DNA from 2 places in the Streptomyces cynarae genome. Region 1 is predicted to be linked to the other one. Evidence: riboswitches for the same ligand, from Rfam matches in the RefSeq annotation. Region 1 holds a riboswitch; the other holds the start of a gene.

Evidence for each region. Region 1 has a riboswitch for cyclic di-AMP ahead of N8I84_RS29720 (M23 family metallopeptidase). Riboswitches for the same ligand answer to the same signal wherever they lie in the genome.
Region 2: another riboswitch for cyclic di-AMP. It lies ahead of N8I84_RS23505 (transglycosylase SLT domain-containing protein); the one in region 1 lies ahead of N8I84_RS29720 (M23 family metallopeptidase).

What each region holds. Positions count from the first base shown of each region.
Region 1 is NZ_CP106793.1:6,537,881-6,545,340, forward strand. Features, by position in the region: gene N8I84_RS29705 (DNA gyrase/topoisomerase IV subunit A) at 1-2,387, opposite strand, end outside; gene N8I84_RS29710 (M16 family metallopeptidase) at 2,698-4,062, shown strand; gene N8I84_RS29715 (M16 family metallopeptidase) at 4,059-5,447, shown strand; cyclic di-AMP (ydaO/yuaA leader) riboswitch at 5,672-5,822, shown strand; gene N8I84_RS29720 (M23 family metallopeptidase) at 5,835-6,587, shown strand; gene N8I84_RS29725 (GntR family transcriptional regulator) at 6,791-7,460, shown strand, end outside.
Region 2 is NZ_CP106793.1:5,121,082-5,128,541, reverse strand. Features, by position in the region: gene N8I84_RS23515 (LolA family protein) at 1-488, opposite strand, end outside; gene N8I84_RS23510 (polyprenyl synthetase family protein) at 801-1,811, opposite strand; cyclic di-AMP (ydaO/yuaA leader) riboswitch at 2,669-2,867, shown strand; gene N8I84_RS23505 (transglycosylase SLT domain-containing protein) at 2,872-3,387, shown strand; gene N8I84_RS23500 (HAD family hydrolase) at 3,436-4,248, opposite strand; gene N8I84_RS23495 (FAD-dependent oxidoreductase) at 4,429-5,631, opposite strand; gene N8I84_RS23490 (carboxylate--amine ligase) at 5,706-6,950, opposite strand; gene fahA (fumarylacetoacetase) at 7,202-7,460, shown strand, end outside.

The sequences.
Region 1 (7,460 bases):
ATCTCGGGCAGCTCGGCCGGCGTGCCGTTCTTCTGCGCCGCCCGGGCCGGGGTGGCGCCCGCCCACGCGAACGACAGGCAGTCCTCGCCCTTCAGGAACCGCTGGCAGCGCACACCGCCCGTGGCGCGGCCCTTGCGCGGGTACTGGTCGAACGGCGTCATCTTGGCCGTGGTCTGCACCGAGTCGTCCAGCGTGCCGCGCGATCCGGCGACCGTGAAGACCACCGCGTCGGCCGCCGGGTCCACCGCCGTGAACGAGATCACCTTGGCGCCCTCGGTCAGCTTGATGCCCGCCATGCCGCCCGCCGGACGGCCCTGCGGGCGGACCTGGGAGGCCGGGTAGCGCAGCAACTGGGCGTCGTCCGTGATGAAGACCAGGTCCTCCTCGCCCGTGCGCAGCTCGACCGCACCGACGATCCGGTCGCCCTCCCTGAGGGTGATGACCTCCAACTCCTCCTTGTTCGCCGGGTAGTCGGGGACCACGCGCTTGACCACGCCCTGTTCCGTGCCGAGCGCGAGGCCCTGGGAGGACTCGTCCAGCGTCGTCAGGCACACCACCGTCTCGTCCTCCGTCAGGGAGACGAACTCCGAGACCGGCGCGCCCCCGGACAGGCTCGCCCGCGTCGCCGTCTCCGGCAGCTGCGGAAGGTCGATCACGTTCACCCGCAGCAGTCGCCCGGCGGACGTCACCACGCCCACCTCACCGCGCGCCGTCGCCGGGACGACGGAGACGATCACGTCGTGCTTGGCGCGCCTGCCGTCGGTGTCCTCCTCGAAGGGGTCGTTGTTGGCCGTGCGCGCCAGCAGGCCCGTCGACGACAGCATCACCCGGCAGGGGGCGTCCTCGACCTGCAGCGGAACCGTCGGGGCGGGGACACCGGAGGACTCCAGCAGCACCGTGCGCCGGTCGGTGCCGAACTTCTTGGCCACCGCGGCCAGTTCGTTGGAGACCAGCTTGCGCAGCTCCGCGTCCGACTCCAGGATCCGGGTCAGCTCCTCGATCTCGGTGTTGAGCCGGTCCTTCTCCGCCTCCAGCTCGATGCGGTCGTACTTCGTCAGACGGCGCAGCGGCGTGTCGAGGATGTACTGCGTCTGGATCTCGCTCAGCGAGAAGCGCTCCATCAGGCGCTCCTTGGCCTGCGCGGAGTTGTCGCTGGAGCGGATCAGACGGATGACCTCGTCGATGTCCACCAGCGCCGTCAGCAGACCCTCGACCAGGTGGAGGCGGTCGCGCTTCTTGCCGCGGCGGAACTCCGAGCGGCGGCGGACCACGTCGAAGCGGTGGTCCAGGTAGACCTCGAGGAGCTCCTTGAGGCCCAGCGTCAGCGGCTGGCCGTCGACCAGGGCCACGTTGTTGATGCCGAAGGACTCCTCCATGGGCGTCAGCTTGTAGAGCTGCTCCAGGACCGCCTCCGGCACGAAGCCGTTCTTGATCTCGATGACCAGGCGCAGGCCGTGCTCCCGGTCGGTGAGGTCCTTGACGTCGGCGATGCCCTGGAGCTTCTTCGAGCCCACCAGGTCCTTGATCTTGGCGATCACCTTCTCGGGGCCGACCGTGAAGGGAAGCTCGGTGACGACGAGGCCCTTGCGGCGCGCCGTCACGTCCTCCACGGAGACCGTGGCCCGCATCCTGAAGGTGCCGCGGCCCGTCTCGTACGCGTCGCGGATCCCGGGCAGCCCCACGATCCGGCCGCCGGTGGGCAGGTCCGGGCCCGGGACGTGCTTCATCAGAGCGTCCAGGTCCGCGTTCGGATACCGGATCAGATGGCGGGCGGCCGCGATCACCTCGCGCAGGTTGTGCGGCGGCATGTTCGTCGCCATGCCGACCGCGATGCCCGACGCGCCGTTCACCAGCAGGTTCGGGAAGGCGGCGGGCAGGGCCACCGGCTCCTGCTCCTGGCCGTCGTAGTTGGGCGCGAAGTCGACCGTGTCCTCGTCGATCGACTCGGTCATCAGACCCGACGCCTCGGCCATCCGGCACTCGGTGTACCGCATGGCGGCCGGCGGGTCGTCGTTGCCCAGCGAGCCGAAGTTGCCGTGGCCGTCGACCAGCGGCACGCGCATCGAGAAGGGCTGGGCCATGCGCACCAGGGCGTCGTAGATCGACGCGTCGCCGTGCGGATGCAACTTACCCATGACCTCGCCGACGACGCGGGCGCACTTCACATAGCCGCGGTCGGGGCGCAGGCCCATCTCGTTCATCTGGTAGACGATCCGCCGGTGCACCGGCTTGAGGCCGTCGCGGGCGTCCGGCAGGGCCCTTGAGTAGATGACCGAGTACGCGTACTCGAGGAAGGAGCCCTGCATCTCGTCCACGACGTCGATGTCGAGGATCTTCTCCTCGTACGAGTCGTCGGGTGGCGGGGTCTTCGTGCTGCGGCGGGCCATCGCTGCCGGCTCCTTCACCGTCTGTGCTGGGCATGGAAACGAATCTGACGCCGACCATTGTGGACCGCCGCACCGACAACGGGGACCGGGGCCCGTCCGTGGGGTCTTGAAACCGGCCCGTAGGCGATCTCGAGCGTCCCGGCCCCCCGACGCGTCAACGACGAGCCTCCCCCACCCCCCGTAATCATGGTCTCGCTCTCGGCGTACGCCGCCCGGGAACTTCGCCACCGGTCGGCACGCTTGCATACAGTGACAGGACCGGCAGGAAACCGCGGTTTCCGCGACAGCTTCCGCGATCGAAGGGACGTACATGCCCATGGGTCACACGGCCACAGCCGAGGCAGGCTCCGGGGGCCTGACAGCGACCGAGCACCGCTTGGCCAACGGCCTGCGCGTGGTGCTCTCCGAGGACCATCTGACCCCGGTCGCGGCGGTGTGCCTCTGGTACGACGTCGGCTCCCGCCACGAGGTTCAGGGGCGCACGGGTCTCGCCCACCTCTTCGAACACCTGATGTTCCAGGGCTCCGCCCAGGTCAAGGGCAACGGCCACTTCGAGCTGGTGCAGGGAGCGGGCGGCTCGCTCAACGGCACCACCAGCTTCGAGCGCACCAACTACTTCGAGACCATGCCCGCCCACCAGCTGGAGCTCGCCCTCTGGCTGGAGGCCGACCGCATGGGCTCCCTGCTCGCCGCGCTCGACGACGAGTCCATGGAGAACCAGCGGGACGTCGTGAAGAACGAGCGCCGCCAGCGCTACGACAACGTCCCCTACGGCACCGCCTTCGAGAGGCTGACCGCGCTCGCCTACCCGGAGGGCCACCCCTACCACCACACGCCGATCGGGTCGATGGCCGATCTGGACGCGGCGACCCTGGAGGACGCACGCGCGTTCTTCCGCACCTACTACGCACCGAACAACGCGGTGCTGTCCGTCGTCGGCGACATCGACCCCCAGCAGACCCTCGCCTGGATCGAGAAGTACTTCGGGTCCATCCCGTCCCACGACGGCAAGCCGCAGCCGCGCGACGGCTCGCTGCCCGAGGTCATCGGCGAGCAACTGCGCGAGGTCGTCGAGGAGGAGGTTCCGGCGCGCGCCCTGATGGCCGCCTACCGGCTGCCGCACGACGGCACACGCGCGTGCGACGCGGCCGACGTGGCGCTCACGATCCTCGGCGGCGGCGAGTCCTCCCGCCTGTACAACCGGCTCGTGCGGCGTGACCGCACCGCCGTCGCCGCCGGCTTCGGCCTGCTGCGGCTCGCCGGGGCGCCCTCGCTGGGGTGGCTGGACGTGAAGACCTCCGGCGACGTCGAGGTGCCCGTCATCGAGGCCGCCATCGACGAGGAACTCGCCCGGTTCGCCGAGCGGGGCCCGACGGCCGAGGAAATGGAGCGCGCCCAGGCGCAGTTGGAGCGCGAGTGGCTGGACCGGCTCGGCACGGTCGCGGGCCGCGCGGACGAACTGTGTCGGTACGCCGTGCTGTTCGGTGACCCCCAGCTCGCCCTGACCGCCGTGAAGCGCGTGCTCGAGGTCACCGCCGAGGAGGTGCAGGAGATCGCCAAGGCCCGCCTGCGCCCCGACAACCGCGCGGTGCTCGTGTACGAACCGGTCGCGGAAGAGGCCGGGGCCCCGGAAGCAGCCGAGACCACCGACGAGACCGAGGAGTCGGCGAAGTGACCGAGCTCGCGACCATGGAGTTCCACCCGCAGCCCCAGCCCGGCGAGGCCCGGCCCTGGGCGTTCCCGGCGCCCGAGCGCGGCACGCTGGACAACGGCCTGACCGTGCTGCGCTGCCACCGGCCCGGTCAGCAGGTCGTCGCCGTCGAGGTGCTCCTCGACGCGCCCCTGGACGCCGAGCCGGCCGGCCTCGACGGCGTCGCCACGATCATGGCGCGCGCCTTCTCCGAGGGCACCGACAAGCACTCCGCCGAGGAGTTCGCCGCCGAGCTCGAGCGCTGCGGCGCCACCCTCGACTCGCACGCCGACCACCCCGGCGTCCGCCTCTCCCTGGAGGTGCCGGTCTCCCGCCTCCCCAAGGCGCTCGGACTGCTCGCCGACGCCCTGAGGTCGCCGGCGTTCGCGGACAGCGAGGTGGAGCGCCTGGTGCGCAACCGCCTCGACGAGATCCCGCACGAGATGGCCAACCCGGCCCGCCGCGCCGCCAAGGAACTCTCCAAGGAGTTGTTCCCGGTGTCCTCGCGCATGTCGCGCCCGCGCCAGGGCACCGAGGAGACGGTCGCGAACATCGACGCCGCGGCCGTCCGCGCCTTCTACGAGCGGTTTGTGCGCCCCGCGACGTCCACCGCGGTCGTGGTCGGCGACCTCACCGGGATCGATCTGGACGAGCTCCTCGGTGACACCCTCGGCGCCTGGACGGGGGAGCCGTCCAAGCCGCGTCCGGTGCCCCCGGTGACCGCCGACGACACCGGCCGCGTGATCATCGTGGACCGGCCCGGCGCCGTCCAGACCCAGCTGCTCATCGGCCGTGTCGGGCCCGACCGTCACGACCGCGTGTGGCCCGCGCAGGTGCTCGGCACGTACTGCCTCGGGGGCACCCTCACCTCCCGCCTGGACCGCGTCCTGCGCGAGGAGAAGGGCTACACCTACGGGGTGCGGGCCTTCGGGCAGGTGCTGCGCTCCGCGCCCGACGGCACGGGCGCCGCGATGCTCGCCATCAGCGGCTCCGTCGACACGCCGAACACCGGCCCGGCGCTCGACGACCTGTGGAAGGTGCTGCGCACCCTCGCCGCCGAGGGCCTGACGGACGCCGAGCGCGACGTCGCCGTACAGAACCTGGTGGGGGTGGCACCGCTGAAGTTCGAGACGGCGGCGGCCGTCGCGAGCACGCTCGCCGACCAGGTCGAGCAGCACCTGCCGGACGACTACCAGTCGACGCTGTATCAGCAGCTGGCCGCTACGGGCACGGTGGAGGCCACCGCGGCCGTGGTGAACGCCTTCCCGGTGGACCGTCTGGTCACCGTGCTGGTGGGCGACGCCGCGCAGATCAAGGAACCCGTCGAGGCGCTCGGTATCGGCGAAGTGAGCGTCGTCGCCGCCGAGTAGAGCGAACCGTACGCGCGCGTGCGCCGCGCCCGTCCCGGGGCCCTGGTGACTTTCCGTGTCACCAGGGCCCCGCCCATTGGCGGGTTTGTCCGTATTGCCACAGAGGTTGCCTCTCTGCCCTGTGGGATGCGCTACAAACCCCGTCCTCCGTTTGCTGATTGAAAGACGGTCCCCTTAGCGTCATTCGGGCTGTCCGTCAGGCAGTGCGCCGCACCCGCGGCACCGGACAGTCATCGCCGAGTCCCCGTACGGCGCGAGCCAGGGGAGCCGGGGACCCAAAACCGCAGTCCCTGGGGTGAATCGGGCGCGAGCCCGTAGGAGACCTTCCTGCTCCGAACCCGTCAGCTAACCCGGTAGGCGAGAGGGAAGGAAAGGACCAGCCACTTCATGGCGTTCACCTGCGCCACCGGGAAGCACCGTCGCCCGAGCCGTGTGAAGCGTACGACTGCGAACGCCGTCGGCGTGGCAGCGCTCACCACCAGCGGTGTCATCGGCACCCTGGCCGCCCCGGCCCTCGCCGCCGGCGCCCCCGTCGAGCAGACCGGGCTGCTCCAGACCGTCACCCTCGGCGACTCGGTCGCCGAGAAGATCGACGCACAGGCCGCCGCCCAGAAGCAGGCCGCCGAACAGAAGCAGGCCGAGGAGGCCGCGCGCAGGAAGGCCGCCGAGAAGGCGCGCCAGGAGCGCGAGGCCAAGGAGCGGGCCGCACGCGAGGCCGAGCGCCGGCGTCTCAACGCGTTCGTGCCGCCGATCTCCAACTCCTACGTGTCCACCGGTTACAAGACCGGCGGCTCCCTGTGGTCCTCCGGCTCCCACACCGGCATCGACTTCCACGCCGCCACGGGCACGCCCGTGCACGCCGTCGGCGCCGGCACCGTCGTCCAGACCGGCTGGGGCGGCGCGTACGGCAACCAGATCGTCATCAGGATGAACGACGGCACCTACACCCAGTACGGCCACCTGTCGTCCATCGGGGTCTCCGTGGGCCAGAGGGTCGTCCCCGGCCAGCAGATAGCCCTCGCCGGGTCCACCGGCAACACCACCGGGCCGCACCTGCACTTCGAGGCCCGTACCACTCCCGAGTACGGCTCGGACATCGACCCCGTGGCCTACCTGCGCTCGCACGGCGTGAACGTCTGACGGCCCGCGCCCGCGACGGGCGCGCCCGCACCCGACGGCCCCGGCTGATCAGCCGGGGCCGTCGTCGGCTTTCGAACGGCTGTGTGTCCAAAAAAAATCCCTGGATTCCGACCCGCCGTCGGAATTTCCCGCCCACTGCAATAGAGTCGGTTGAACACGCGTCAATCGCGTACGTTTCGCGGGGATTAAGGCGGAGGTCGGTCATGCGTATTCCGGCGCACGCGGTCTGCACGGCGATCCGTGATGACATCGTCGCGGGTGTCTACGAGCGCGGCGGCCGGCTCACCGAGGAACTCCTCGCGCGCCGCTACGGCGTCTCCCGCGTCCCCGTGCGCGAGGCGCTGCGCACCCTGGAGGCCGAGGGCTTCGTGGTCACCCGCCGGCACGCGGGCGCGTGTGTGGCGGAACCCACCGAGCAGGAGGCCGCCGACCTGCTGGAGATGCGGATGCTGCTGGAGCCGCTCGGGGCCGCGCGAGCCGCGCAGCGGCGTACCGAGGCCCACCTCAAGGTGCTGCGCGGCCTGGTCAGACTGGGCCAGGAGCGGGCCAGGAGGGGCCACAGCGAGGATCTGCGCTCCCTGGGCGGCTGGTTCCACGAGACGCTGGCGCAGGCCTGTGGGAGCCCCGCGCTGACCTCGACGCTCGCCCAGCTGCGGCACAAGATCACATGGATGTACGCGGTCGACGCACCGGTCGACCCAGTGGAGTCCTGGGCCGAGCACGGCGGCATCGTGGACGCCGTCGCGCGCGGGGACGGCGAGCGGGCGCGGGCGATCACGGCGCTGCACACGGAACGCTCCACGGCCGCCCACCGGCTCCGCTTTCCCGGCGGGACGGACCGCGCGGACCGTGTGAGGACCTCGCAACACCCCG
Region 2 (7,460 bases), 1.4 Mb from region 1:
GCCCACACCTGGTCGCCGTTGCGGATGACGCTGTACTCGGCGGCCTTCTCGATGAGTGACAGCTTCTGCTTGTCCTGGCCGTCGGCGGCGACCCGCACGGTGTGGGTGCCGGAGGCCAGCTCCAGCAGCTTGGAGCTCGGGTCGGCGGCCGAGTCGCCCTTGTCCTGCCCGCCCTTGGAGAGCGCCCCCGAGGCCAGGCTGTCCTCGAGGCCGCCCAGGTCGGGCAGGCCCAGGTCCGTGCTGATCGTCACCGTGCCGGACATCTGCTGGACGTCCGACTTGGCGATCTTCTCGATGAGCTGCTGCGCGCTGATCTTCGGCAGGTCGGGGTCCCCGGAACCGGCGAACGCCGGGACGAGCCCGATGGTCGCCGCCGCCACGCCCACGACCGTGACCGGGACGACGTACCGCGCGGCCCTGCGCCGCCCGTCGCGTACGTCCTCGACCTCCCCGGCGGGTGTGCTGTCGTCGGATTCGTACGGTGCCATGTGTGCCTTACCTCCGTCGTCGGCGGCGGCTGCTGTCTGTGCACTCTCCCCCGAGCTCTCGACTTCGCTCGAACAGGGAGGTGCCCCCACCCCCTACGCCGCCATTTTCACCCGGACTCCTGTGAGGTGGTCCTCTCCATATGACCAAATCACCGGGAGGGAAGCGTCAGACCGCGGGGCCAACTCCGCGTACGCCTGGGGTATGACATGACGGGCGCGGCACGGCGTCCCACCCGTAGGGGTCGTGCGGACGCGCCGGAAGACGTGTGACCTGGCACACGTCAGGCGGGGGTGCCCGGGGCGCCTGGCGGGTCACCCCGCCCGGTGCACCACCGCGTCGCACATTTCCGTCAGGGCCGCCTTCGCGCCGCAGTCCGGCAGCGGCGCCAGGGCCGAGCGGGCGTCCTGCGCATAGCGGACGGCGTCGCGCCGGGCCTGCTCGAGGGCCGGGTGGACCCGGAGGCGGGCGAGGGCGTCGGCATGGCGGGCGTCGTCCGTGAGGTCGGAGTCCAGCAGCTCGCACAGGGCGACGTCCTCCGGCAGCCCGTGCCGCTGGGCACGCTCGCGCAGGCGCAGGACCGGGAGGGTCGCGATGCCCTCGCGCAGGTCCGTCCCCGGCGTCTTGCCGGACTCGTGGGAGTCGGAGGCGATGTCCAGGACGTCGTCGGCCAGCTGGAACGCCACGCCGAGACGCTCGCCGTACTGCGTCAGCACGTCGACGACCGTCTCGTCGGCGCCCGACATCATCGCGCCGAAGCGGCACGCCACCGCCACCAGGGAGCCCGTCTTGCCGGAGAGGACGTCGAGGTAGTGCTCCACCGGGTCACGGCCGTCCCGCGGGCCCGCCGTCTCCAGGATCTGGCCGGTGACGAGCCGCTCGAACGCCTCCGCCTGGATACGGACCGCCTCCGGGCCGAGGTCGGCCAGGATGTGGGACGCGCGGGCGAACAGGAAGTCTCCGGTGAGTACCGCCACCGAGTTGCCCCAGCGGCTGTTCGCGCTGGCCACCCCGCGCCGCACATCGGCCTCGTCCATCACGTCGTCGTGGTACAGCGTGGCGAGGTGGGTGAGCTCCACGACCACGGCCGAGGGGACGACCCCCGGCGCGTACGGGTCACCGAACTGTGCCGCGAGCATCACGAGCAGCGGCCGGAACCGCTTCCCGCCCGCGCGCACGAGATGCTGCGCGGCCTCGGTGATGAAGGGCACCTCGCTCTTCGTGGCGTCGAGCAGCCCTTCCTCGACAGCGGCCAATCCGGCCTGGACATCGGCTTCCAGAGCCTGGTCCCGCACGCTCAGCCCGAACGGCCCGACGACGGTCACGTGAGGTCTCCTGTCTGCTGACGTCTGCTGACGATCACACGGTCGGTATCGAGGTCGGTCACTTGATCGATGACGTCGCCTGGACGACTCGGCTCACCGAGTTTGTCGATCTGTCGCCGCCATCACTCAAGTCAGCGTATCCGGTCGGGTTTCGATCACCACGAGTGCCCGCTCTTCCAGGCCGGGCCGTATCGGATCACGAGAGGCATGTTCTTGATCAGGTGATACGAGCGGGTTTGGAGCGACATAGCGGAAAGCCGCCCCTCCCGGTGGCCGGCGACGCGCACCGGCCCCCGGAAACACCCCTCGCATCCCGCCTCCGGAGCAGCCCGGCACCCCCAAGGCCTCCCGCGGGGCCACGCGGCCCCCGGCCGCCCCGCTCGGCACCATCACCCGGCCGGGCGCACCCCCGGCCTCAACGGGGACGCGCGGAACCTCCAGGCACGCGCGCGTACAGATCCATGGGGCGGGACGAGATGGCATGACGCGTGACGCCGGTCACGCCTTCCGATCCGGGGGTGCGATCCCCGTAGACCCGAGCAATGTCCGAATTGCCATATTTCGCCCTCATGAAAACCGTCACCTGAAGGCATCTGCCGAACCTTTTGTCCGAATTGCCGCCCCAGGGCCTCGAATTAGGCATGCCGATCGAGGAGGGCGCGAGTGAATTAGCTCACGCCACCGACAGGTGGTGCGGAGCATGCGGAATCCCAACTTCCCATTTGCTTATGCCAAGTTGAACTGTGTTCAACAATATGGATCACATCCCTTATTCCCGCATTTCATGGTCATTTACCTCTGAGTGTGACTTCGAGGCTTGTTCCCGACATGTGCTCTCGCATACCTTCCCAATCGATCCGAGCGGAACGCCGAATCCTGCCGCCGCCCGCGATCCATTGACCACCACGGCAGGAGCGGGGGACCCAGGTAAGTCGCCGGACCGGACACAGCGCCGGAACGGCTTGGGGTGAAGCCGATTCCTCGACACCGAGGACACGGCCGGGCACCTCCCAGCCCGAACCCGACAGCTCACCTCGCAGGCGCCGGAGAGGACTACGACATGCCCGCTTTCGCCCTGCCCGCACGCCGTCGGGACCGCCGCTCCAAGGCCGCGCGCCTCACCCGTGCCCTCGCTGTCGCGGGGACGGGTGCCGCCGTTCTGGCCCTTCCGGTCCTGGGAGCGACCAGCGCTTCCGCCGCGACCCCCACCTCCGCGACGACCACGACCGCCGCCGCCAAGACCGTGACGACGCGCGCCGGAAACCTCGACAGCTGGATCCGTCAGTCGCTGGTCGTCATGCGGCAGCACAGGATCCCCGGCTCCTACTACGGCATCTACCGCAACGTGATGCGTGAGTCGTCGGGCAACCCGTCCGCCATCAACCTCTGGGACTCCAACGCCCGGATGGGCATCCCGTCCAAGGGCCTCCTCCAGGTCATCGACCCGACCTTCCGCGCGTACCACGTGCCGGGCACGTCCTGGAACATCTACGACCCGGTGGCGAACATCACGGCCGCGTGCAACTACGCCGCCCACCGGTACGGCTCCATCGACAACGTCCACAGCGCCTACTGACGCTGTGCGCCGCGCGTACCGGGCTGAGGCGGAGGCCGAGGCCGAGGTCTAGCGGCCCCTGAAGAGTCGTTCGAGGACGACGGCGATGCCGTCGTCCTCGTTCGATTTCGTGATCTCGTCGGCGACCGCCTTGAGTTCGGGGTGCGCGTTCGCCATGGCGACGCCGTGCGCGGCCCAGTCGAACATCGGGATGTCGTTCGGCATGTCGCCGAACGCGATGGTCTGGGACGGCCCCAGGCCCAGAAACTCGGCGGCGAGCGCGAGCCCCGTCGCCTTGGTGATGCCGCACGGCTGGAGTTCGACCGTGCCGGGCCCGGACATGGTGACCGTCGCCAGTGAACCGACCGCGCTGCGCGCCGCCGTCGCCAACTCGTCGTCGGTCAGGCTGTGATGGCGCAGCAGCACCTTGCTGATGGGCGCGCACCACAGGTCGTCGCGCCGTTGCACCCGCACCGCGGGCAGCGTGGGGTGCGGCATCCGGTAGCCGGGTTCGATGAGAGTGAGCCCGTCCACGCCGTCCTGGTCGACGGCCGCGTACACCTGCCCCACCTCGGCCTCGATCTTGCCGAGCGCGGTCTCGGCCAACTCCCGGTCCAAGGTGACGGAGAACAGCAGCCGGTCCGCGCCGACGTCGTACACCTGCGCGCCCTGTCCGCACACCGCGAGCCCCCTGCCGCCGAGGTCGTCGAGCAGCGGCCGCACCCTGGGCGCCGGACGCCCCGTCACCACGAGGTGCTGCGCGCCGGCCGCGGCGGCCCGCGCCAGCGCGTCCCTCGACCGGTCGGAGAGCGTGTCGTCACCGCGCAGCAGCGTCCCGTCCAGGTCAGTGGCGATGAGTGAATATGCGAGGGGTGCGGCCATGATCAGAGAATACGGATGGAACACCCCCACGACTCACCGCGAACCAGCCGACGTACGGCCACCCCGCCGTGAACCGGCCGACCTCCGCTCCCCGCTGCCGAGAACCGCTCGGCATCCGTCTCGACAACCGTGGCCCTTCCGAGGGGAAGGGCCACGCGGTGGTCCGGTGGTCGGCCGGGGTCAGCCGTGGGCCGTCGCCAGATGCTTCGCCAGGCGCGCCGACGCGAACTCCGTGCCGCAGACGAACCTCATCACCGGTCCGTAGGAGGCCGCCGCCGGCAGGCCCGTGAAGTACAGGCCCGGGACCGAGGACACATGGCCCGCGCCGAGCTTCGGGGCGCCCCGGCTCACCGCCAGGCGTGTGCGCAGCTCATGGCCCAGGAAGTCCATCGCGGAGATGTCCACGCGGTAGCCGGTCGCGGCGATGACGTGGTCCGCGGTCATCTCCTCCGTGCGGCCCGTGTGGGTCCGGACCGTCAGGGTCGGGCTGCCGTCCGCCACGGACGCGCTGAGGATGCCGACGACCTCGCGCACCTGGACGTTCTCCTGGAAGCGGTCGCGCAGCCACCACGCGCCGAGCGGGCCGAGGACGCGGCGCACCAGGTAGTGGCGGGTCCGGGCGGGCAGGAAGCGGTACGGGTGGGGGTAGTAGCTCAGCGCCCACAGGGACCAGGCACGGCCGAAGGGCGACTCGGGGCGCAGCTTCGGCTGGTCCCACGGAGGCGCGCCGAAGGCGACCCTGCCCTGCCCGCGCGCCACCACGCGCACCCGTGCGCCCGCCTCGGCCGCCAGCGCCGCCGTCTCCAGCGCTGACTGGCCGGCGCCGACGACCAGCAGCTCCTTGCCGGCGAACCTGCCGAGGTCATGGTGCTGGGAGCTGTGCGAGACCGGACCGGTGGGCGTGGGGCCGTCGGCTGCCGCGGCGGCCAGCTCCGGCGGGAGGTGGGCGAGGCCCGACAGGCCGGTCGCCACCACGACCGCCCGAGCGGTGAACAACTCGCCCGAGTCCAGCTTGAGATCGAAGCCACCGTCCTTGCGGCGGTCCACGGAGACCACCCGGACCCGCTCCAGCTCCGGCACCAGCTTCTGCTGGAACCACTCCCCGTACGCGATGAACGTCTCGACCGGGATGATGTCCTCGTCCGTCACCAGCCGGGGGATGCCCGCCGCGTCGCAGTAGTCGGCCAGGGTGTGGCCGCGCTGGGGCGCGTCGATGTTCGAGGCGACCGGGGTGGACTTCAGGAGCATGCCCGCGGGCATGTTGTCGCGCCAGCTGACCATGGGCTCGCCGAAGACGCGGACCGGGATACCGCGCCCGCGCAGATGGGCGGCGGTGGACAGGCCGAACGGCCCGGCACCGATGACTGCTACCGGTTGAATCACGAAGTCCCTCCCCAGGACGCGACGTGCCTACTTCGTGGTGGAGCGCGTACGCCCGTGGCGTACCGGTCGTACGCCTACGACGTACGGGTCGTGCCGCCGCGGCGGTTGGTCCGCCACAGCTGATACAGGTGCTTCGCGCCCGGCCGCACGAAGCGCGCGAGCATCGTGACGAACGGCAGCGGGTCGTCCCCCGCGAACCAGGCCAGTTCCGTGCCGCTCGCACGGGCCGGTGCGTGCGGTGTCGTGTAGCCGCTGCGGCGGTAGGCCAGCAGGGCGGGCAGGTCGATGTTCTCCACGATGTACCGATGGCCGGCGCGCTGTTCCCCCTCCGGTACGGCGCGGCCGGTCAGGTCCAGGTGCATGGCGCGGACGACGTCCACACCCGACTCGTTCTCGAAGAGCCGGAACTGGGCGCCCATGCGGGGGTTGAAGTCGAGCAGTTTGTACCGTCCGTCGCGCCGGTCGAAGCGCAGGTCGAGGTCGACGATGCCGGTGAAGCCGATCTGTTTGATGAAACGTGCGGCGAGATCGGCGAGTTCCGGGTTCTCCACGACGTACGCGTTCGCCGTCATGCCCGCGTGGGGCGGCCAGGAGCGCACCTTGACGCCGGTGAACAGGGCGAGCGGGGTGGAGTCCTGGTCGAAGTAGGCGTGCACGATCCAGTCCTCGGCCTGCTCCCGGGGCAGGTACTCCTGGAGGATCACGCCCGGGTGCTCACCCCAGTCGCGGGCGAGCCTGAGCAGCCCCTCACGGGTGGCGATCTTCGTCGTGCCGCCCACCGCGGGCCGTTCGCGGCGCACGAACGCCTCGCGGTTCTTCGCCACGAGCGGGAAGCGGGCCTTGTCGGCGAAGCGCAGGATGTCGTCGTACGACTGCGGGAAGGCGGCCTGGGGACTCGGGATGCCGTGTTCCACGCACAGTTCGTGCAGGCCCTGTTTGCTGGCGAGGCGGCGCGGGAGCCCCGCCTCCACCTTCGGGAAGAGGAAGGCTCCGGTCAGGGCGTCCTGGTGCTCGGCGATCAGGACCGCTGCCTCCTCGTCGGTCGGGACGAGGATCGTCGGCCGGCCGATACGGCGCCCGATGCGCAGCAGGCCCTCCACGAGCCGCTCCGGTTTCTCGGTCCCGGTGGTCGGCCATACGAAGGCGCGCCGCAGATAGCGAGAGGCCGCAGCCGGTGTGTAGCGGTCCTCCGTGATCGCATACATCGGTATGCCGAGCCGGCCGAGGCTGCGGATCGCCCCGACCCCGCCGTGGTGCAGCGGGTAGTCGCCCAACTTGACGATGAGCCCCGGCACGTCGCGGTCCGCGTCGAACGGCACACCGGTGCTCCTGGCCACGGGTCCCCCCACGTGTCCCCCCTACGGACCGGACCCACCCCGTCCGTGTCCCCCAAAGGACGCTAAGCCGGAATTACCCCCTCCGACAAGACCAATACGGACATTGCAAACTCTTTAGACACTGCCCAAGACAGATGACTCACCCGTAACGTGTGCGGCGACCATACGGAACGCACTGGAACGCACCCCCATGCACGGCACATCCGAAGTGCACGAAAGCGAGGCAGCATCCCATGCCCCCCTTCGACGTCCCCGAGGGCGACCCCTTCGGCCCGCACAACCTCCCCTACGGCGTCTTCTCCCCCGCCGGCTCCGACGAGCGGCGCGTCGGCGTGCGCCTGGGCGACCACGTGCTCGACGCGGGCGCGGCGGCCACGGCGCTCGGCTCCCCGTACGCCTCCCTGCTGGCGCGTCCCTCCCTGAACCCGCTGCTGGCCGCGGGCCGCACCACCTGGTCGGATGTGCGGCGGGCGCTGACGGCGTGGGTGACGG